2 regions of the Pseudomonas sp. GW821-FHT09C08 genome follow, and region 2 is predicted to be linked to the other one. Evidence: predicted binding sites of a transcription regulator. Region 2 holds the regulator's gene; the other holds the start of a gene.
What was found. The regulator sigma-54, encoded in region 2, starts transcription at its own class of promoters, with help from an activator protein. The targets are predictions, from matches to a motif close to ANTGGCATNNANNTTGCTNT.

Region 1: a site for sigma-54 is predicted at 7,889-7,908, ahead of flgB (flagellar basal body rod protein FlgB). Genes of this name have one in related genera too.

The regions. Positions count from the first base shown of each region.
Region 1 covers NZ_JBWKPG010000004.1:155,621-166,299, reverse strand. The annotation lists gene AC07OJ_RS15385 (ribonucleoside-diphosphate reductase subunit alpha) at 681-3,575, shown strand; gene AC07OJ_RS15380 (hypothetical protein) at 3,677-4,648, opposite strand; gene flgE (flagellar hook protein FlgE) at 4,909-6,219, opposite strand; gene flgD (flagellar hook assembly protein FlgD) at 6,251-6,976, opposite strand; gene flgC (flagellar basal body rod protein FlgC) at 6,992-7,435, opposite strand; gene flgB (flagellar basal body rod protein FlgB) at 7,439-7,846, opposite strand; gene AC07OJ_RS15355 (hypothetical protein) at 8,121-9,023, opposite strand; gene cheR (protein-glutamate O-methyltransferase CheR) at 9,244-10,071, opposite strand; gene AC07OJ_RS15345 (chemotaxis protein CheV) at 10,114-10,679, opposite strand, start outside.
Region 2 covers NZ_JBWKPG010000007.1:235,953-246,631, reverse strand. The annotation lists gene AC07OJ_RS23855 (MlaC/ttg2D family ABC transporter substrate-binding protein) at 1-16, opposite strand, end outside; gene mlaD (outer membrane lipid asymmetry maintenance protein MlaD) at 28-495, opposite strand; gene mlaE (lipid asymmetry maintenance ABC transporter permease subunit MlaE) at 495-1,292, opposite strand; gene AC07OJ_RS23840 (ATP-binding cassette domain-containing protein) at 1,292-2,101, opposite strand; gene AC07OJ_RS23835 (KpsF/GutQ family sugar-phosphate isomerase) at 2,413-3,387, shown strand; gene AC07OJ_RS23830 (KdsC family phosphatase) at 3,388-3,912, shown strand; gene lptC (LPS export ABC transporter periplasmic protein LptC) at 3,921-4,493, shown strand; gene lptA (lipopolysaccharide transport periplasmic protein LptA) at 4,480-5,055, shown strand; gene lptB (LPS export ABC transporter ATP-binding protein) at 5,055-5,780, shown strand; gene AC07OJ_RS23810 (RNA polymerase factor sigma-54) at 5,979-7,472, shown strand; gene hpf (ribosome hibernation-promoting factor, HPF/YfiA family) at 7,548-7,853, shown strand; gene ptsN (PTS IIA-like nitrogen regulatory protein PtsN) at 7,864-8,328, shown strand; gene rapZ (RNase adapter RapZ) at 8,331-9,188, shown strand; gene AC07OJ_RS23790 (HPr family phosphocarrier protein) at 9,205-9,477, shown strand; gene AC07OJ_RS23785 (ZIP family metal transporter) at 9,565-10,458, opposite strand; gene AC07OJ_RS23780 (superoxide dismutase) at 10,493-10,679, opposite strand, start outside.

The sequences.
Region 1 (10,679 bases), on a different contig from region 2:
TGTAATGTTTTGAGGGCATAACAAACCCCGATTGTAGCCATGCCCCAACCCTCAAGCACAAGCCGGGAAATCCATTCGGTGATCGCATTTTTTTGTGATAGGGTTCGCGCCCTCAAAAATCCAATCGGCTGTTTTTATCTTGGAATATTCGGTGACAAACGGCTGAATCCAGCAGTACTGCGGCCTACACGGCTGTTCCACGTTTCATACACATTTTACCCACAGCGTTATCCACAGGTAGTGCGTTGCTAAGCCCCCCAAAACGCATTATCTTGTAGCTCGGCGCTAAAAAAACCCTACATGTAGGGTTTTGAGCGAAAAGACCCAACACAAATCAGACAAGAAACTCAAGCCCTTTCTTGCTCCTGTTTGGTCTAACCAAAGCATTTTTTGAAAGCCCACACCGCGCACGCGGATGGCAACCGTTTCACGCTTCAACAGCGCAAAACGGTACGGGTGTTGCAGCGCTTGAACCGGGCGACTGTCACCCAACAGGAATACGGCCAGAGGCTTTTACGCCTTGAACCGAAGACTTCGGCATGGAAGCGGCGCGAATAGCTCCCTTCCTCCTGTCCCGAAGTTGTTATGCCAGGCCAAAGGCCTGTTGTAAGTGCTTCAGGACGGAACGGTGGGCACCGAGATGGTGCCCAAATAAATATAGAATGTGGAGACAACCCCCCATGCAAACCGACACAACTCGCGAGAACCCGCAAGGCTCCGTGCCGCAGGCCGCTGATTCGAACCTGGATCTGTCCGCCACAGCGCCCGGCCAATTGCGTGTGATCAAGCGTAACGGCACTGTCGTTCCTTACACCGATGACAAAATCACCGTCGCCATCACCAAAGCGTTTCTTGCAGTTGAAGGCGGCACCGCTGCCGCTTCGTCGCGCATCCACGACACCGTTGCCCGCCTGACCGAACAAGTCACCGCGACCTTCAAGCGTCGCATGCCATCGGGCGGTACCATCCACATCGAAGAAATCCAGGACCAGGTCGAACTGGCCCTGATGCGTGCCGGCGAGCAGAAAGTCGCCCGCGACTACGTGATCTACCGTGACTCGCGCGCCAAGGAACGTGCCGTACGTTCCCCGGCTGAAGAAGCTGCCGTGCAAGCGCACCCGTCGATCCGCATCACCCTGGCCGACGGCAGCTTTGCCCCACTTGACCTGGGCCGCCTGAACACCATCATCACCGAGGCCTGCGAAGGCCTGGAAGAAGTCGACGGTGACCTGATCCAGCGCGAAACCCTGAAGAACCTGTACGACGGCGTGGCCCTGACCGACGTAAACACCGCCCTGGTGATGACCGCTCGTACCCTGGTTGAACGCGAGCCGAACTACTCGTTCGTGACCGCGCGCCTGCTGATGGACACCCTGCGTGCCGAAGGCCTGGGCTTCCTGAAAGTCGCCGACAGCGCCACCCACCACGAGATGGCCGACCTGTACGCCAAGGCACTGCCGGCCTACATCGCCAAGGGTATCGAATTCGAATTGCTGAACCCGGTCCTGGCCACCTTCGACCTGGAAAAACTCGGCAAGGCGATCAACCACGAGCGCGACCAGCAGTTCACCTACCTGGGCCTGCAAACCCTGTACGACCGTTACTTCATCCACAAGGACGGTATCCGCTTCGAACTGCCGCAAGTGTTCTTCATGCGCGTGGCCATGGGCCTGGCGATTGAAGAGAAGCAGAAAGAAGACCGCGCCATCGAGTTCTACAACCTGCTGTCGTCCTTCGACTACATGTCGTCGACCCCGACCCTGTTCAACGCCGGCACCCTGCGTCCACAGCTGTCCAGCTGCTACCTGACCACCGTGCCGGATGATCTGTCGGGCATCTACCACGCGATCCACGACAACGCCATGTTGTCCAAATTCGCCGGCGGCCTGGGCAACGACTGGACCCCGGTGCGCGCACTGGGTTCCTACATCAAGGGCACCAACGGCAAGTCCCAGGGCGTTGTACCGTTCCTGAAAGTGGTGAACGACACCGCCGTCGCCGTGAACCAGGGTGGCAAGCGCAAAGGCGCTGTGTGTGCCTACCTGGAAACCTGGCACATGGACATTGAAGAGTTCATCGAGCTGCGCAAGAACACCGGTGATGACCGTCGTCGTACCCACGACATGAACACCGCCAACTGGATCCCTGACCTGTTCATGAAGCGCGTCTTCGATGACGGCAAGTGGACCCTGTTCTCGCCCTCCGAAGTCCCGGACCTGCACGACCTGACCGGCAAGGCCTTCGAAGAGCGCTACGAGTACTACGAAGCCCTCACCGAGTACCCAGGCAAGGTCAAGCTGTTCAAGACCATCCAGGCCAAAGACCTGTGGCGCAAAATGCTCTCCATGCTGTTTGAAACCGGCCACCCATGGCTGACCTTCAAAGACCCGTGCAACCTGCGCAGCCCGCAGCAGCACGTCGGCGTGGTCCACAGCTCGAACCTGTGCACCGAGATCACCTTGAACACCAACAAGGACGAGATCGCCGTTTGCAACCTGGGCTCGATCAACCTGCCGAACCACATCGTCAACGGCAAGCTGGACACCGCCAAGCTGGAACGCACCGTCAACACCGCTGTACGCATGCTCGATAACGTGATCGACATCAACTACTACTCGGTGCCACAGGCGCAGAACTCCAACTTCAAGCACCGTCCGGTTGGCCTGGGCATCATGGGCTTCCAGGATGCGCTGTACCTGCAGCACATTCCTTACGGTTCGGATGCTGCGGTCGAGTTCGCCGACAAGTCCATGGAAGCGGTCAGCTACTACGCGATCCAGGCCTCCTGCGACCTGGCCGACGAGCGCGGTGCCTACGAGACATTCCAGGGTTCGCTGTGGTCCAAAGGCATCCTGCCGCTGGACTCGCAACAGATCCTGATCGAAGCCCGTGGCCAGAAGTACATCGATGTCGACCTGAACGAATCCCTGGACTGGGCGCCGGTACGTGCCCGTGTGCAGAAAGGCATTCGTAACTCCAACATCATGGCCATCGCGCCGACCGCGACCATCGCCAACATCACCGGCGTATCGCAGTCGATCGAACCGACCTACCAGAACCTGTATGTGAAATCGAACCTGTCGGGCGAATTCACCGTGATCAACCCGTACCTGGTTCGCGACCTCAAGGCCCGCGGCCTGTGGGACTCGGTCATGATCAACGACCTGAAGTACTACGACGGTTCGGTGCAGCAGATCGAGCGCATCCCGCAAGAACTCAAAGAGCTCTACGCGACTGCCTTCGAAGTGGACACCAAGTGGATCGTGGATGCCGCCAGCCGTCGCCAGAAGTGGATCGACCAGGCTCAGTCGCTGAACCTGTACATCGCCGGCGCATCGGGCAAGAAGCTCGACGTGACCTACCGCATGGCTTGGTACCGTGGCCTGAAAACCACTTACTACCTCCGTGCCCTGGCCGCGACCAGCACCGAGAAGTCGACCATCAACACCGGCAAGCTGAACGCTGTGTCCAGCGGTAACCACGGTGATGATTCGGTGCTCGCCGCCCCGGCCGGCCCGGCGCCAGTGCCAAAGGCCTGCGCGATTGACGAGCCGGATTGCGAAGCTTGCCAATAAGCTGAGCCCGCCCTGGGGCTAACCCCCAAGGCTGAAAAGCCCCCGATACACTTAACGTGTATCGGGGGCTTTCTTTTGCCCGGTAAAACCCTCGTGCAAGACTAGATCAATACGGTGGCGATACCGACTGCGGGTACACCGCCTCGCTGCCCCCATAGCTCAATGCGGCCGTTAATCACCGCCATCGAATGGCCGCCGTACTCCACCGTCCCGACCTTGCTGTTTCTCAAGTCGGCATCGGTCGCCTGCCTGTAAAGCCCCTTCAGTCCTATGCGGTCCAAACCTTCTCGCGAATACTCTCCATCGTTGAGGGTCTGGATGGCTTGCTCGAAACTGCGCGCGCCCTTACCGTCGTTGTTTTCCATCTGGGCCCGCTTGGCGCTCGCGGCAAATATGAAGTTGGCAGACGTTATCATCGAAGGATCATCGCCCTCGAATCGGGCCTCCTTTGCCGCCAACTTGAATTCTTCCTTGGAAAAATGAACCTTGTATCCATCGCGCATCGTCACGTCATAGCCATCGCCCGCCTCTTTTACCTCCTTGAATACATCTGTAGGCTCCTTGCCATACCGCATCATGGCGGCCTTAATTGCGGAAACCGTCACACAATTGCCGTCAGGCCCTTGCTTGAAACCCGTCCAGATATTGCCCTGTTCTTTTCCAGTCCCCGGCTTTTGCCCGGGGTTACTGTTATCAGGCTTGTAGTTGAAATAATTCTGCCCTTTTGTGTAAGGCCGATTGCCCATTTGCTCGGCAGGACCAAACCCCGCAGGGTCCACTCTACCGCCGCCCCTACCCCCTCCTCCGCCACCTCCCGGCGGTGGCGTGTCTGGTGGTGGGACATCATCCGCATCGGGAAACCATTCCTTCAGCAGCCGCTTGAGAAGCTCAAGGTACTTGCTATCGGCTTCTTCGATGAGCTTCTTGAGGATCTCCTTGAATTTTTCATCACCCAAATTCTCACGCAGCTCACTCAATTTGTTGCGCAAGTCCTGGACCGACTGGGTTTTGCCGTCTTTCTCGGCGTCGAACAACTGTTGGAGGAACGACTTGACCGTCGATGCGTGATCCACAGGTTTAACGGGCGGCGAATCACCTCGCGCAACCCCAGCCACAGAGGCGGTACGCCGCGCCCCCGATACTCCTGAACTTCCCATCTTCGGCACTCCCACTGATTGGTGAGCCGACAAGGCTCTTGACCATCAGTGGCAAGACAGAAATGGAGTGTTCCTTCCCCAGAAATTCAACGCGTAACCTGTAGTGTCATGGGTTATTTTCCTACGCCCACAAAAAAGCCCCTCTTACGAGGGGCTTCTTGTCGAGCGCTTTTGCATCAGGTCATCTGAATGATCGTCTGCATGATGGTGCTCTGGGTGGAGATGGTCTTGGCGTTCGCCTGGTAGTTGCTCTGGGCCTTGATCAGGTCTACCAGCTCGTTGGTCAGGTTGACGTTGGAGTTCTCCAGCGAGTTGGCCACGATCGAACCCAAGGTCCCGGCTTGCGGGCTGTCATAACCCGGCTGGCCCGAGGCGAAGGTCTCTCTCCAGGTGGTGCCGCCGGAGGGCTGCAGGCCCTGTTCGTTGTTGAAGCTGGCCAGGGATATCTGGCCGATAGCCTTGCTCTGCTGGTTGCTGAACGTGGCGAACAGTACACCGCTGCCGTCGATTTTCAGGCCGGTGATCTGGCCGGTGGCGTAGCCATCGGTGACCGGTGGGTTGCGGTAGCTGGCGGAGTTGTACTGGGTGATGTTACCCATGTTGACGGCAATACCGCCGGTGTTGGCAGCAGCACCGTTGTCCTTCCAAACGCCATCGACCAGGCCGCCCGGCTTCCAGTCGTCAATGGTCATGGTAGTGTCCTTGACGTTGGCGCCGACAATTTTTTCGAGCTTGCCAGAGGTATCAAAGGTCAGCGTAGACGGCACTGGGGCAACGGCACCGCTACCGCTGATCGGCGTGCCATCCGGGTTACGGCCGTCAATCAGCGTGTAGGACTGCCAGACGTTGCCATCGGTTTTAACCATGTACTGCACCATCGAGTGGGCGTTGCCCTGGGTATCGTAGAGCGTGGTGGAGTACTGGGTGTTGAAGCTGTCGGTCTTGGTCGGATCGAACGGGTGGTCCGTCTGATTGATCGGCAGGTCCGAAGAATTCAGGTTACTGGTGGAGTCCACTTTGGTGGACGCCTTCGGCGGCAGGTTCGCCAGGTTCAGCTGCAGGTCGACCAGGCCACCCTTGACGATTTTGCCATCGGCGTCCGCCGCGTAGCCTTGCAGGCGCGAAGTACCGGTGTTGTTAGTGATGTAGCCATCTTTGTCGGCACGGAACGCACCGCTGCGGGTGTATTCCAGCGAGCCGTCGCTGCCCTTCTGCACGAAGAAGCCGCCACCCTGGATCGCCATGTCCAGGATACCGCCGCTGTTGTTGACGTCACCCTGGGTGAACTGCTGCGACACAGCCGCCAGGTTCACACCATTGCCGATGCTGTTCTGGCCGGTGCCCAGTTTGGAGGCGGCGTAGATGTCCGCGAATTCCGCACGGGACGACTTGAAGCCAGTGGTCGCGACGTTGGCGATGTTGTTGCCGGTCACGTCCAGTTGTTTGTTGGCCGCATAGAGGCCGCTAAGGCCGATATTAAAAGACATGTTTCTCTCCCTCTGCCGTATTTAGCCGGCTCTATGTACCGATAGTCTGAATTTGCGACAGCTTGACGCTGCCCATGCCACCTGCAAGGTTCAACAGCATTTCGCCGCCGGTCTTGCTCAACGTCACGCTGGTCACCGTCGCGGGCAGCGAGGTCGCCAGGGCTACCGAGTCGCCCTTGTCATTTTTGGTGGTGGCCGCGAAGGTGTAGGTACCTGCGGGGGCCACTTCACCTTTGTCGTTCTTGCCGTCCCAGATGAAGTCGGAGTTACCCGCGCTCTGGGCGCCCATGTCGATGGTGCGCACCACGTTGCCATCTTTGTCAGTGATCTTGATGGAGACGTTACCCACCGCAGAGGTCACCGCGACCGAACCGGTCATGCTCTTGCTTGTGTCCACCAGGGCCTTGTCGGTCTGGGTGATGATCGAGCGCCCGACCAGCGACGATGCCTGCAGCGCTTGCGAGGAGCTGAAGTTGCTCGAGATCGCATTCACCGAGTCGTTCAGGGTGTTGATGCCTTCCAGGCTGCTGAACTGCGCCAACTGGGCCACGAACGCGCCGTTGTCCTGGGGCGACAGCGGGTTCTGGTTTTTCAGCTGGGTCACCAGCAGTTGCAGGAATGCATCCTTGCCCAGCGACTGGTTGCCCGTCGCCGCCTTGGAGGCGTCACCGACGCTGCTGTTATCTGTAGCGGTCTTGACCTTGGAATTGAAAAGGTCCTGGACTGCCGTGTTGTTTGTCGTATCAACGATGGCCATTAGTGGCGCCCCTTATCACTGACCCAGGGTCAGGACCTTCTGCATCATGGTTTTGGCGGTGTTCATCATTTCCGCGTTGGTCTGGAACGAGCGGCTGGCGGAGATCATGTCTGCCATTTCCTCGACCACATTGACGTTCGGGTAGTAGACGTAGCCTTTTTCGTTCGCCGCCGGGTGATTCGGCTCGTAGCGGGCCTCCAGGTTGCTCTGGTCTTCCACCACACCGAGCACCTGCACGCCGGAACCTGCAGCGCCCTGGTCCTGGAACAGCGAATCGCTGCCGCCGCTCTGGCCGCCCTGGAACATGGTGGCGAACACCGGGTGACGGGCGCGGTAGGTCTGGTCAATGCTCGACGACACGGTCTCGGCGTTGGCGATGTTACTGGCGACGGTGTTCAAACGCGTGGTCTGCGCGCTCATGCCACTGCCGGCAATATTGAAAACACTGGACAGGGACATGGCTTACTCTCCACGCAGGGCTGACATCAGCCCTTTGAATTTACTGTTGAGCAGGGTGAAGCTGGCCTGGAAGTTCACCGAGTTCTCGGCGTAGGCCGATTGCTCCAGCTGGGCGTCGACGGTGTTCTGGTCGATCGATGGCTGCATCGGCGTGCGATACAGCAGCGACTCGTCACCATTGCCCAGGCCTTGCGCTTCGATATGACGGCTGTTGGTCATGTTCAAGGCGAAGGTGCCGTTCTTGGTCTTGTCCTGCTGTGCCGCGAGCACGGCGGAGAAGTCCAGGTCCCGAGCCTTGTAGTTCGGGGTGTCGGCGTTGGCAATGTTGTTGGCCAGGACTTCGGCACGCTGGGCGCGGAAGCCCAGGGCTTGTTCGTGGATACCGAGCGCTTTATCGAAGCTGATGCTCATGGCGGAAACCTTTAGGCTGACCTGCTGTTCGTTAACAGGGTTATAGCAAGGCTCATGCCAATAATTGAAAGCCCCTTAAATCAAGGGTTTAGAGGAAGGTTGCCGGTGGCAACAGCGCAAAAGCGGCAATGGATTTCCGCGAAGCGTCAGGAAAGCGGCAATGAGCATTGCCGTTTTTGCAGGGCCGAACAGCCGGGCGGTCAAAAAGCCGCCCGTGCACTGCGTGTCTGCGAGACCTGGAGATCCCCCACGTGCGCAATGCGGCAAGCAGTGATCAAGTCAAAACCAGTACATTGTCCGACCACTGGTTGCCGTTGGTGTCTGTGATTTTTCCGTGTGTAACAAGATTCCCCCTTTTTCCCCAGCGCTCTTCGACGCCCGCAATCACGGCCATCGAATGCCCCGTACCTGCTCCCCCAACATCTTTTTCTATAATGCCCACGCTGCCATTTCTCAATTCCTCAACGGTTCCTTTCCTGTAAAGCCCCTTGAAGCCCAGTCGGTCGAAAAGATCCTTGGTATATTCGCCGTTTTTCAGAGACGCCAGGGCTTTGGTGAAGTTTCCTTTCGAGCCTTCGTGATTATCGTACTCCGCCTGCTTGGCAGCGACTGCATAGGCAAAGGCCGCGTTATCGCGCGCAATAGGGTCACTGCCGTCAATCCCCGCGTCCTTCCTAACCTGCATATACTCCTCGTGGGTAAACTCCACGACCTTCCCATCGCGTTTGGTAACGCGATACCTGTCGCCGAGATCTTCCACCTTCGAAAAGAGGTCAGTTGGTTTCGAACCATAACGCGCGCTCAATGCCTTAATGCCTGAGATAGTGGCGCAGTTGCCATTTTGGCTCTGAAAAAACCCTCCAAAAATATCCTTTGCCTTGTTCCAGATTCCCCCACGCGCTTTACCAGGGAGGATAGCCGCGGGCGCGTCAGCAATTGAAGAGGATAGGCCGTTAGACAAATAGGCCCCGTAGCTATAGGTCTGCTGAGATGAACCATATTCGCTTGGGGAAAAATTGATGACTGGCGGCCTGGCGTCCTGAACGCCAAACACAGGCCCCGAACCAGTTTGTTGTGTTGCTGAACGCGCTACACGCGCAGCGGAAGGCTGTTGTTGAACAGCAGGATCAAAACCAGACCGTGCCGCAACGCGAGACTCCACCCAAATATTGTCCATAGACCTTCCCTCTACTATGAGCCGAAGAGGAATATTCAATCCCACTCGCACACCTGAAGTTTTGGAGGCGTAGGCACTTCACCCCCTTCCACAGGTTCGTGGAAAATGGCGAAACATGAGTTCCGGAAGGCTTACGCTCACCCGGGTATTCAGACTTGGCGCACAAAAAAAGAGAGCCCTTTGCGGGGCTCCCTTTTTTGTCGAAGCACACTTCAAACCGTCACTTGGCCTGGTAGATGATCCCAGGACTGCACTGCACCATCTGGTAATGATCGGGCAGGCCGTTCAGCGCTTCGGATGCGCCGAGGAACAGATAGCCACCGCGCTTGAGCGTGCCGTGGATGCGCAACAGGATGTCTTTCTTCACTTCGGCCGAGAAGTAGATCAGCACGTTGCGGCAGAACACCATGTCGAACTTGCCCAGGCTGGCGTAGCTGTCGAGCAGGTTGAACGAGCGAAACTCCACGCGGCTCTTGATCGGCGCCTTGACCGCCCAACGCCCGGCCCCTTTCGGGTCGAAGTAACGTTGCAGGCGCTCCTGGGACAAGCCACGGCCCAGGGCCAGGCTGTCGTACTCGCCGGTCTTGCAGTTGGTGAGCATGGTGCCGGACAGATCAGTGGCGACAATTTGCGCACCGGCCTTGAGCTGGCCCATGTTTGTCCGCTCGAACTCATCGATGGACATCGAGATCGAGTACGGTTCCTGCCCCGAGGAGCAGGCCGCCGACCAGATGCGCAGGCGCTGGCCCGGGCTGGCCTTGATGGCTTCCGGCAGCACCTTGCTCTTGAGCACTTCAAACGGATAGGTGTCGCGAAACCACAAGGTTTCGTTGGTGGTCATGGCATCGACCACCATTTCCTTGAGCCCGCTGCGCGGCTGGCCCTGGATGCGCTGGACCAACTCGCCCAGCGACTTGATGCCCTGCTGTTCCATCAGTTTGTTGAGACGGCTGGATACCAGGTACTGCTTGTTCTCACCGAGCAATATGCCACAGGCTTTTTCCAGGAAGACCCGGAACTGTTCGAAATCCAAATTACCCGTAGACAATGATACCGCCTCTTAAATCGTGTGACCGCCAGGGGACATCCCCTAGCCGTGATCTGCTGCCTTGATCCGGTCGACTACCCGGGCTGCCAGGTCATCAGGGCGGAATTTGGCCAGGAAGTCATCGGCACCGACCTTCTTGACCATCGCCTGATTGAATACACCCGACAACGAAGTATGCAGGATGATATGCAATTTTTGCATGCGTGGGTCATTGCGTATCTCGGCCGTGAGGGTGTAGCCGTCCATTTCCGGCATCTCGATGTCAGAGATCATCATCAAGAATTCTTCTTCCGGCTTCTTGCCTTCGTCCACCAGCTTGCGCAGGTAATCCAGCGCCTGGCGACCATCATTGAGCGCCACCACCTCCACACCGACGGTCTGCAGGCAACGGGTCACCTGCTTGCGCGCCACCGAGGAGTCGTCCACCGTCAGCACCCGCAAGGAAATCGCCTTGTGTGCCGTCTCGGCGTCCACCACACCCACGGAAATCGATTCCGAGGTCGGCGCCACTTCGGCGAGGATCTTCTCCACGTCGATGATTTCCACCAACTGGTTATCGACCCGCGTCACCGCCGTGAGGTAGTGATCGCGGCCAGTGCCCTTGGGCG
Region 2 (10,679 bases):
GCAAGGTAGAGATCATGTACAGATTCCTCATTTGGCGTCTTTATTGACCGTATTGAGCAGGAATTTACCGATCAGGTCTTCAAGTACCAACGACGACTGTGTGTCGTGGATTGTCGAGCCATCCTTGAGCAAGGCTGTTTCCCCGCCCACGCTGACACCGATGTACTTCTCGCCCAGCAGACCCGCAGTGAGGATAGATGCAGTGGAGTCGGTCGGCAGATTATCTACCTTCTTGTCCAGTTGCATCGTCACTCGACCGGTGAAGCTGTCGCGATCCAGATCGATTGCCGTGACCTTGCCGATGGTGACACCGGCCATGGTCACTTTAGCTCTGACAGTCAAACCGGCGATATTGTCGAAGTACGCGTAAAGTTTATAAGTGTCGGCGGTGGGGCTCGCCGAAAGACCACTGACTCGCAGGGCCAGCAACAATAAAGCCAGGATGCCAGCCAGCAAGAAAAGGCCGACACCGATTTCCACAGTGCGGTTTTGCATCAGAAATCTCCAAACATCAAGGCGGTCAAAATGAAGTCAAGGCCCAGTACCGCCAGCGAGGCGTACACAACGGTCTTGGTGGTGGCGCGACTGATCCCTTCTGAAGTGGGCTCACAGTCGTAGCCTTGGAATACGGCGATCCAGGTCACTACAAAGGCGAAGACGATGCTTTTTATGATGCCGTTGAGCACGTCGCCGCTGAAGGTCACGCTGTTCTGCATGTTGGCCCAGTAGGAACCGTCATAGACGCCCAGCCAGTCCACCGCCACCCACGAACCGCCCCAGATACCCACCACGCTGAAGATCATCGCCAGCAATGGCAGGGAAATGAAGCCGGCCCACAGGCGCGGGGCAACAATGTACTTGAGCGGGTCCACGCCGATCATTTCCAGGCTGGACAACTGCTCGGTGGACTTCATGTTGCCGATTTCAGCCGTCAGCGCCGAACCCGCACGCCCCGCGAACAGCAGCGCGGTAACCACCGGCCCGAGTTCACGCAGCAACGTCAGGGCAACCATCTGCCCTACCGCCTGCTCCGAACCGTAGCTGGAGAGGATATTGAAGCCCTGCAGCGCCAGCACCATGCCGATGAACACACCGGAGACCACGATGATCACCAGGGACATGACGCCCACGGCATGCAGTTGCTTGACCAGCAGGCCAAAGCCGCCACCGATGCCGCCGCGGCCGAGCAAGGCGTGGAACAGGAAAATCGTCGAGCGGCCCAGGACTTCGACAATGTCGATGCCGGAGCGACCGAAAAGGCGGACCTTTTCGATAAGAGATGTCTTGCGCATCAGCGCTTCCCCAGAAGATCTGAGCGGTAATCCGCTGCCGGAAAGTGAAAAGGCACCGGGCCATCGGGATCGCCGGTCATGAATTGGCGAATGCGCGGATTGTCTGCGTTCATCAGTTCTTCTGGCGTGCCCTGGCCCAGTACCTGGCCATCGCCAACTACATAGAGGTAATCGGCAATGCTCGCGGTTTCTGCAAGGTCGTGGGACACCACGATGCTGGTGATGCCGAGGGCGTCGTTGAGCAGGCGAATCAGGCGTACCAGCACCCCCATGGCGATCGGGTCCTGGCCGACGAAGGGCTCGTCGTACATGAGGATCTGCGGATCGAGGGCAATCGCGCGCGCCAGGGCGACCCGGCGCTTCATGCCGCCGGACAGTTCGTCGGGCATCAGGTCGATGGCACCGCGAAGGCCGACGGCCTGCAGCTTCAGCAACACGATGTCACGAATCATTTCGTCAGACAGCTGCGTATGCACCCGCAGCGGAAAGGCCACGTTCTCGAACACATCGAGGTCGGTGAACAGCGCGCCGCTCTGGAACAGCACCCCCATGTGCTTGCGCGCATCGAACAGATCGCTGCGCGACAGCGTCGGCAGATTCTGGCCGTTGACCCACACTTCGCCGGCGCTGGGACGCAATTGCATGCCCATCAGGCGCAACAGGGTGGTCTTGCCGCAACCGGAAGGCCCCATGATGCCCGTGACCTTGCCGCGGGGAATGCGAATATCGACGTTCTCAAAGATGCTGCGCGTCCCGCGCTTGAAGGTCAGTCCCTTCAGCTCGACCGCGTAGGCGTTATCGGCACTCATCTAAACTCCTTGGGATGCAGCCTCTCACTCAGACACCACGCTTGCGACAAACGTTTGCAACGATTGCGCAATTGATAGCCACATGGGCTGGGCGGACCGAACTGGCGGCGAACTATATCACTGCTGGTACAACGCGCCCAAGGCCGGAACTGCGCTTGTTCAGATTGGGGACAGCGAAAAAACGTTGCCGGCTGTGTTACTGAAGAAGGAATCTCAGGCATCAGGTGAATAAAGCCTGACGAACTTGCGTGAGGGAATCGATCATTACCGTTATAATCGCCGACTTTTCGTCAGGCTATACGATTTCAGACATGAGCCAATCCAGCGACCTTATTCAATCCGCACAACGCACCATCCGCCTAGAGCTTGAAGCCGTGGAAGGCTTGCTGGCGCATATCGACGCGGATTTCGTACGCGCTTGCGAGATGATTCTGGCCAGCAAGGGCCGCGTTGTCGTGGTCGGCATGGGCAAATCGGGTCACGTCGGCAACAAGATCGCCGCGACCCTGGCCAGCACCGGGACCACCGCATTTTTCGTGCACCCGGCCGAAGCCAGCCACGGCGACATGGGCATGATCACCAAGGATGACATCATCCTGGCACTGTCCAACTCCGGCACCACCAACGAAATCGTGACCCTGCTGCCGCTGATCAAGCGCCTCGGCATCCAGATGATCAGCATCACCGGCAACCCGGAGTCGACGCTGGCCAAGGCCGCCGAAGTGAACCTCAATGTTCACGTGGCCCATGAAGCCTGCCCGCTGAACCTGGCGCCGACCTCCTCCACCACCGCGGCCCTGGTGATGGGCGATGCGCTCGCCGTGGCATTGCTCGAAGCACGTGGTTTTACCGCGGAAGACTTCGCATTTTCCCACCCAGGCGGCGCCCTGGGCCGGCGCCTGCTGCTCAAAGTGGAAAACGTCATGCATTCGGGCGATGAATTGCCCCACGTCCCGCGCGGCACTCTGCTGAAGGACGCGCTGATGGAAATGACCCGCAAGGGCCTGGGCATGACGGTCATCCTGGAAGCCGACGGGCGCCTGGCCGGGGTCTTCACCGACGGCGACCTGCGCCGCACCCTGGACCGCACCATCGACATCCATACAGCGACCATCGATGCCGTGATGACACCCCATGGCAAGACCGCGCGCCCTGACATGCTGGCCGCCGAAGCCCTGAAGATCATGGAAGACCACAAGATTGGCGCACTGGTGGTGGTCAATGCCGACGACCGCCCGATCGGCGCCCTGAACATGCACGACTTGCTGCGTGCAGGAGTGATGTAAATGACCAGCGACCTGTTGCAACGCGGCAAAAACATCAAGCTCGCGATTTTCGACGTTGACGGCGTGCTGACCGATGGCCGCCTGTACTTCCTCGAAGACGGCAGCGAATTCAAGACGTTCAACACCCTCGACGGCCAAGGCATCAAGATGCTGATGGCAGCGGGCGTGCAAACCGCGATTATCAGCGGCAGAAAGACTCCCGTTGTGGAACGCCGCGCACAAAACCTGGGGATTCCTCACCTGTATCAGGGCCGCGAGGATAAACTGGTGGTCCTGGACGAGCTTCTTGGCCAACTCAACCTAAGCTATGAGCAGGTCGCCTACTTGGGCGATGACCTGCCTGACCTGCCGGTCATTCGCCGAGTGGGCCTGGGCATGGCCGTCGCCAATGCGGCGGCCTTTGTCCGCGAGCACGCCCATGGCATCACCACCGCGCGTGGTGGCGAAGGTGCCGCCCGCGAGTTCTGCGAGCTGATCCTGCGTGCCCAGGGCAGCCTTGAAGCGGCCCACGCCGCCTACTTATAGAGCGTTTTATGCTGAGTAAAAAGATTCGCAACTTCCTGCTATTCGGGGTCATCGCCGCGCTGTTCCTGGCGGTGGGCTACTGGAATATCAGCCCGGAGCGCTTTCTCGACCAGCCTGCTGCGCAGGTCGACGAAGGGGCTATCGACTACTACGCCATCAATGCCAAGAGCGTGCAGTTCCTGCCCGATGGCAAGGTGCAGTACGAGATGACGTCGGACAAGGTCGAGCATTTGAAGGCCACCGAAGTGACCCTGCTGACCAACCCGGACATGAACATCTACCGTGGCACCGAGTTTCCATGGCACGTCACCAGCAAGCGTGGCGAGGTCAACCCGGACGGCACCCAGGTAGAACTGATCGACTCGGTACGTGTTGCACGCACCGATGCGAAAAACCGCGACACCGTGATTACCAGCAGTCGCATGACCGTATTCCCGCAGAAGCAATATGCGCAGACCGAGCAAGACGTTAGAATCGACGGCGCTGGCGGTGTATCGACTGGCAAGGGAATGAAAGCGTATTTGAAAGAAAGCAGGATACACCTGCTATCGAACGTAAGAGGACAGTATGAGGCTCGTTAAAACTCTCCCTATTTTGCTCGGTCTGGGCGCAGCACTGGGAAGCGTGAGCGCCTGGGCTCTGCCGAACGATAGCCAGCAACCGATCCACATCTCGGCCGACGATGCGCAACTGGATGACAAGCAAGGCGTCGCCACCTACACCGGCGGCGTGATCATCACCCAAGGCTCGATGAAGATCACCGGCAACACGGTGACGCTGACTCGCACCCAATCCGGCGACATCGACGTGGTGACGTCAGTGGGCAACCTGGCTTACTTCGAACAGAAGCAGTCCGCGACCGATACCGGCCCGATGAAAGGCTATGGCAAGACCATCCAGTATCACGCCCAGCAGAATCGCATCGTGCTGATCGACCAGGCCAAGGTGCTCAGCCCTGACGGCAACTCCACGGAAGGTGAAAAAATCACCTATGACACCGTGAAGCAGGTCGCCAACGCCGGCCGCGCCACGGGCAGCAAGCTCAGCGCACCGCGTCCACGCATCGACATGGTTATCCAGCCGAAGAAGAAAGACGGCGCTGCCCAGCCTGCGCCTAAACCCGATGCGAAGAAGGCGAACTAATGGCAACCCTGAAAGCCCAGCATCTGGCCAAGGCTTATAAAAGCCGCCAGGTCGTGCGCGACGTCAGCCTGTCGATCGACAGCGGCCAGATCGTCGGCTTGCTCGGCCCCAACGGCGCCGGCAAGACTACCTGCTTCTACATGATCGTCGGCCTGGTCCAGGCGGACCAGGGTCGCGTCCTGATCGACGACCTCGACGTCAGCCACCAGCCGATGCACGGCCGCGCCCGTGCGGGCATTGGCTATCTTCCGCAAGAAGCGTCGATCTTCCGCAAGCTGTCGGTCTCCGACAACATCATGGCGATCCTCGAGACCCGCAAGGAACTCGACCGTGACGGCCGTCGCAAGGAGCTGGAAAGCCTGCTGCAGGAATTCCATATCAACCACATCCGCGACAACCTCGGCATGAGCCTGTCCGGTGGTGAGCGTCGCCGCGTGGAAATCGCCCGGGCGCTGGCCACTGCACCCAAGTTCATCCTGCTGGACGAACCGTTTGCCGGTGTCGACCCGATCTCGGTGGGTGATATCAAGCAGATCATCCACCACCTCAAGGCCAAGGGCATTGGCGTATTGATCACTGACCACAACGTCCGTGAGACCCTCGATATCTGCGAAACCGCGTATATCGTCAACGATGGCCAGCTGATCGCCGAAGGCGACTCCGCCACTATCCTGGCCAACGAACTGGTCAAGGAAGTGTACCTGGGTCACGAGTTCCGCCTGTAAGCCTGCCTGTTTGAAAAAGGCGGTGGCAGGCCGTTCGCCAAGGTGCGCGGGAGTCAATGAAAACCTCCGGATTTTTATTGTTACCGCGCTCTAGGCAAAGCCCCCGATATCAGGCATATAATTTGCTTATGTTTGGCGCTCACGCGCCCTGTCGTGGATGGCGCATTGCGCCGGCGAATAAGGTGTTAAGCCCCTGCCATGAAACCATCGCTAGTCCTGAGAATGGGCCAGCAGCTGACGATGACACCGCAGCTGCAACAGGCCATCCGCCTGCTCCAATTGTCGACCCTGGACCTGCAACAGGAAATCCAGGAGGCCCTGGAGTCCAATCCGATGCTCGAACGCCAGGAAGAAGGCGACGACTTCGATAATGCAGACCCGCTGGCCGACAACATCGAGCAAAAACCCAATTCCGACGTGCAGGAACCCTCCTACCAGGAAACCGCCCCAACGGTGGATAACCTTGAGGAAGGCGACTGGAACGAACGCATCCCCAACGAACTTCCCGTGGACACCGCCTGGGAAGACGTCTACCAGACCAGCGCCAGCAGCCTGCCCAGTAACGACGATGACGAATGGGACTTCACCACGCGCACCTCAGCCGGCGAGAGCCTGCAGAGCCATCTGCTGTGGCAACTGAACCTGGCGCCGATGTCGGACACCGATCGCCTGATCGCCGTGACCCTGATCGACTGCATCAATAACCAGGGTTATCTGGACGAAACGCTCGAAGAGATCCTCGAAGCCTTCGATCCGGAGCTGGATATCGAGCTGGACGAGATTGAAGCCGTCCTGCACCGCATCCAGCAGTTCGAGCCCGCCGGCATTGGCGCGCGCACCCTCAGTGAATGCCTGTTGCTGCAACTGCGCCAACTGCCAGCCAAGACCCCTTGGCTGGTCGAGGCCCAGCGCCTGGTGACCGACTATATCGACCTGCTCGGCAGCCGCGACTACAGCCAGCTGATGCGCCGCATGAAGCTCAAGGAAGACGACCTGCGCCAGGTCATCGAGCTGGTGCAGAGCCTCAACCCGCGTCCGGGCTCGCAGATCGAGTCCAGCGAAGCCGAATACGTGGTGCCTGACGTGATCGTGCGCAAGGACAACGAGCGCTGGCTGGTGGAGCTGAACCAGGAATCCGTGCCACGCCTGCGGGTCAACCCGCAATATGCCGGTTTTGTGCGCCGCGCCGACACCAGCGCCGACAACACCTTCATGCGCAACCAATTGCAGGAAGCGCGCTGGTTCATCAAGAGCCTGCAAAGCCGCAACGAAACCCTGATGAAAGTCGCCACCCAGATCGTCGAGCATCAGCGCGGCTTCCTGGAATATGGCGACGAAGCAATGAAACCGCTGGTCCTGCACGACATCGCCGAGGCGGTGGGCATGCACGAATCGACGATCTCGCGGGTGACCACGCAAAAATTCATGCATACCCCACGCGGTATATATGAGCTGAAATACTTTTTCTCCAGCCATGTCAGCACCTCTGAAGGCGGCGAATGCTCGTCCACGGCGATTCGCGCGATCATCAAAAAACTGGTTGCCGCGGAAAATCAGAAAAAGCCGTTGAGTGACAGCAAGATCGCTGGTTTACTGGAGGCACAAGGCATTCAGGTCGCCCGTCGAACCGTCGCCAAGTACCGCGAATCCCTTGGGATCGCGCCTTCCAGCGAGCGAAAGCGTTTGATGTGACGGGCGGGCCAAAGCGTTCCAGTGGCAGGCACCCCGGCCTGCCGCTTTATGCACTGGCAACGAAGGAGAAGCTGTATGCAAGTCAACATCAGTGGACACCAGCTGGAAGTCACCAAGCCCCTGCGTGAGTACACCGAGAGCAAGTTGAACAAACTTGCGGGGCATTTTGACAAGATCACCAACGTGCAGGTCATCATGGAGGTCGATAAGCTCAAGCAGAAAATCGAGGCCACCCTGCACGTACCGAATGCCAAGCTCGTCGCCAATGCGGAACATGAGGACATGTACGCGGCGATCGACTCGCTCTACGACAAGCTGGACCGCCAACTCATAAAGCATAAGGAAAAGAATCTGCACCTGATGCAAGGTACAGGTCGTTAACTCTCCCCCCATGATCCGACTTGAAACCATCCTGACCCCCGGCCGTTCCCTCGTGAACGTGCCGGGCGGCAGCAAAAAGAAAGCCCTCGAAGAAATTGCCAAACTGATCCATGGCCAAGTGCCTGAATTGGATGAGCAAGTTGTCTATGAGTCGCTGATCGCCCGTGAAAAACTGGGTTCGACCGGTTTTGGTAACGGCATCGCCATTCCACACTGCCGCCTGCAAGGCTGTGAAACACCTGTCAGCGCCTTGCTGCACATGGAAAAACCTATCGATTTCGACGCCATCGACGGCGCCCCGGTCGACCTGCTGTTTGTACTGCTGGTCCCACAGGCTGCCACCGATGCGCACCTGGAGCTGCTTCGGCAGATCGCCAGCATGCTCGACCGCAAGGAAGTACGCGACAAACTGCGCAGCGCTGCCACCAGTGAGGCGCTCTATCAGGTTGTCCTGGATGAACAAAACGGGCAGTAATCATGCGTTTGATCATCGTCAGCGGCCGCTCCGGCTCGGGTAAAAGCACCGCCCTCAATGTTCTTGAGGACAACGGTTTCTATTGCATCGACAACCTGCCCGCCGGCCTGCTGCCGGAATTGGCGGAACGTGCGTTGATCCACACCGAACTGGCGCAACCCCTGGTCGCTGTTTCGATTGACGCCCGCAACCTGCCCAGCCACCTTGAGCGCTTCCCGCAATTGCTCGAGGAAGTGCGCGCCAAACACATTCATTGCGATGTGCTGTACCTGGACGCCGACGAAGAGACGCTGCTCAAGCGCTTCTCCGAAACCCGCCGACGCCACCCGCTCAGCAGCCCTCATCGCTCGCTGGCTGAAGCCATCGAAGATGAGACCACGTTGCTGGGGCCGATCATCGACCTCGCCGACCTCAAGATCAACACCACCAGCCTCAACCTGTACCAGCTGCGCGATGCCATCAAGCTGCGCCTGCTGAATCAGCCGGAGCCTGGCACCGCATTTCTCGTGGAGTCTTTTGGCTTCAAGCGGGGCATGCCGGTGGACGCCGACCTCGTGTTCGATGTGCGTTGCCTGCCCAACCCCTATTGGAAACCGGAACTGCGTGATCAGTCCGGGCTGGATCAGCCGGTGGCCGATTACCTGGCAGCGCAGCCGGATGTGGAGGAGATGTTCCAGGACATCTCCAGCTACCTGCTCAAATGGCTGCCGCGCTTTGCCGCGAGCAACCGCGCCTATGTCACCATCGCCATCGGCTGCACCGGCGGCCACCACCGTTCCGTCTACCTGACCGAGCGCCTGGGCCAGGTGCTGCAACAAACCCTCAAGAACGTCCAGGTTCGCCACCGCGACCTTAGCTGAAAGGAACACCCCCGCGATGCCCGCTCTGGAAATTGAAATCATCAACAAGCTGGGCCTGCACGCCCGCGCCTCGGCCAAATTCGTCGGTGTTGCCGGGCAGTTTCCCTGTCAGATCCGCGCCGGGCGCACCCCGGAATCCATGGTCGACGGCAAGAGCATCATGGCCATGATGATGCTGGCTGCCGGCAAGGGCACCAAGATTCATCTGAAGACCGAAGGTGAGCAGGAAGACGAAGCAATGGCCGCACTGGTGGCATTGATCAATAACTTCTTCGACGAAGGCGAATAACCTTCCGTAGGAGCCCGGCTTGCCGGCGATAGCGTCCTTCAAGACCGCGACCGAGCGCCGGCGAGCCAGCTCTTAACAGGGAGCGGTTTACCCCAGGGCTGTATCCATCACCATCATCAAGCAGAACCCGATGCACAACCCCAGGCTGGCGAGCTTCTCATGACCATTGCGCCGCGACTCCGGGATCACTTCGTGGGTCACCACTAACAGCATCGCGCCAGCAGCCAGGGCCAGGCCCAACGGCAACAGCACCTCGGCCAAACTCACCAGCCATGCGCAAAGCACTGCAAATACCGGCTCCACCAAGCCTGACGCGGCTCCGATCAGGAAGGCCTTGACCCGCGACATCCCGGCCCCGGCCAATACCAACGCAATCACCAGCCCTTCGGGCACGTCCTGCAAGGCAATGCCCATGGCCAAGCTATCGGCGTCCGGCATGCCGCCGCCGGCGGAAACGCCCACCGCCATGCCTTCCGGAATGTTGTGGGCAATAATGGCAAACACGAACAGCCAGATGCGCGGCGGGATCACCGGGTTGTCCGGCGTGCCCACCAACATTTCCGGGCTTGCGCCGGAGACCTTGCGGTCAACCAGATACAACCCGAATGCACCCAGCATGATGCCGAAGCTGATCAAGCCACTGGCGCCCCAGGGCGAGAGCCCGAGGCCTTCAGCCGCGGCAATGCCCGGCACGATCAGCGAAAACGCCGTCGCCGCCAGCATTACCCCGGCGCCAAAGCCCAGCAATGTATCGCTCAACGCCACCGGCATGCGCCGAATCACCAACACCGGCACCGCGCCGAGTGCCGTGCCGAGTGCACAGATTGACCCGCCCTGCAGGGCGCGCAAGATACGCGGCTCCAGGTCCAGCCAGGCCAGCCCATGGGCCACCAACAATGCAGTACCTGCCAATAGCAGCAGCGAGCCAAACGCATAACGAAACATTCGTCCGCTGCTGATCGCCAGTGTTTGCGTGCCCATAGTCGGCCTTAGATCGGGTTATGAAGGGTGAAGATCAGGCCAGGGCGGCCTGATAGCGCGCGGCAACTTCCGGCCAGTTGATAACACTGTAGAAGGCATTGATGTATTCCGGGCGACGGTTCTGGTACAGCAGGTAGTAAGCGTGTTCCCAGACGTCCAGGCCCAGGATCGGCGTATTGCCGTTCATCAGCGGGCTGTCCTGGTTACCACTGCTTTCCACC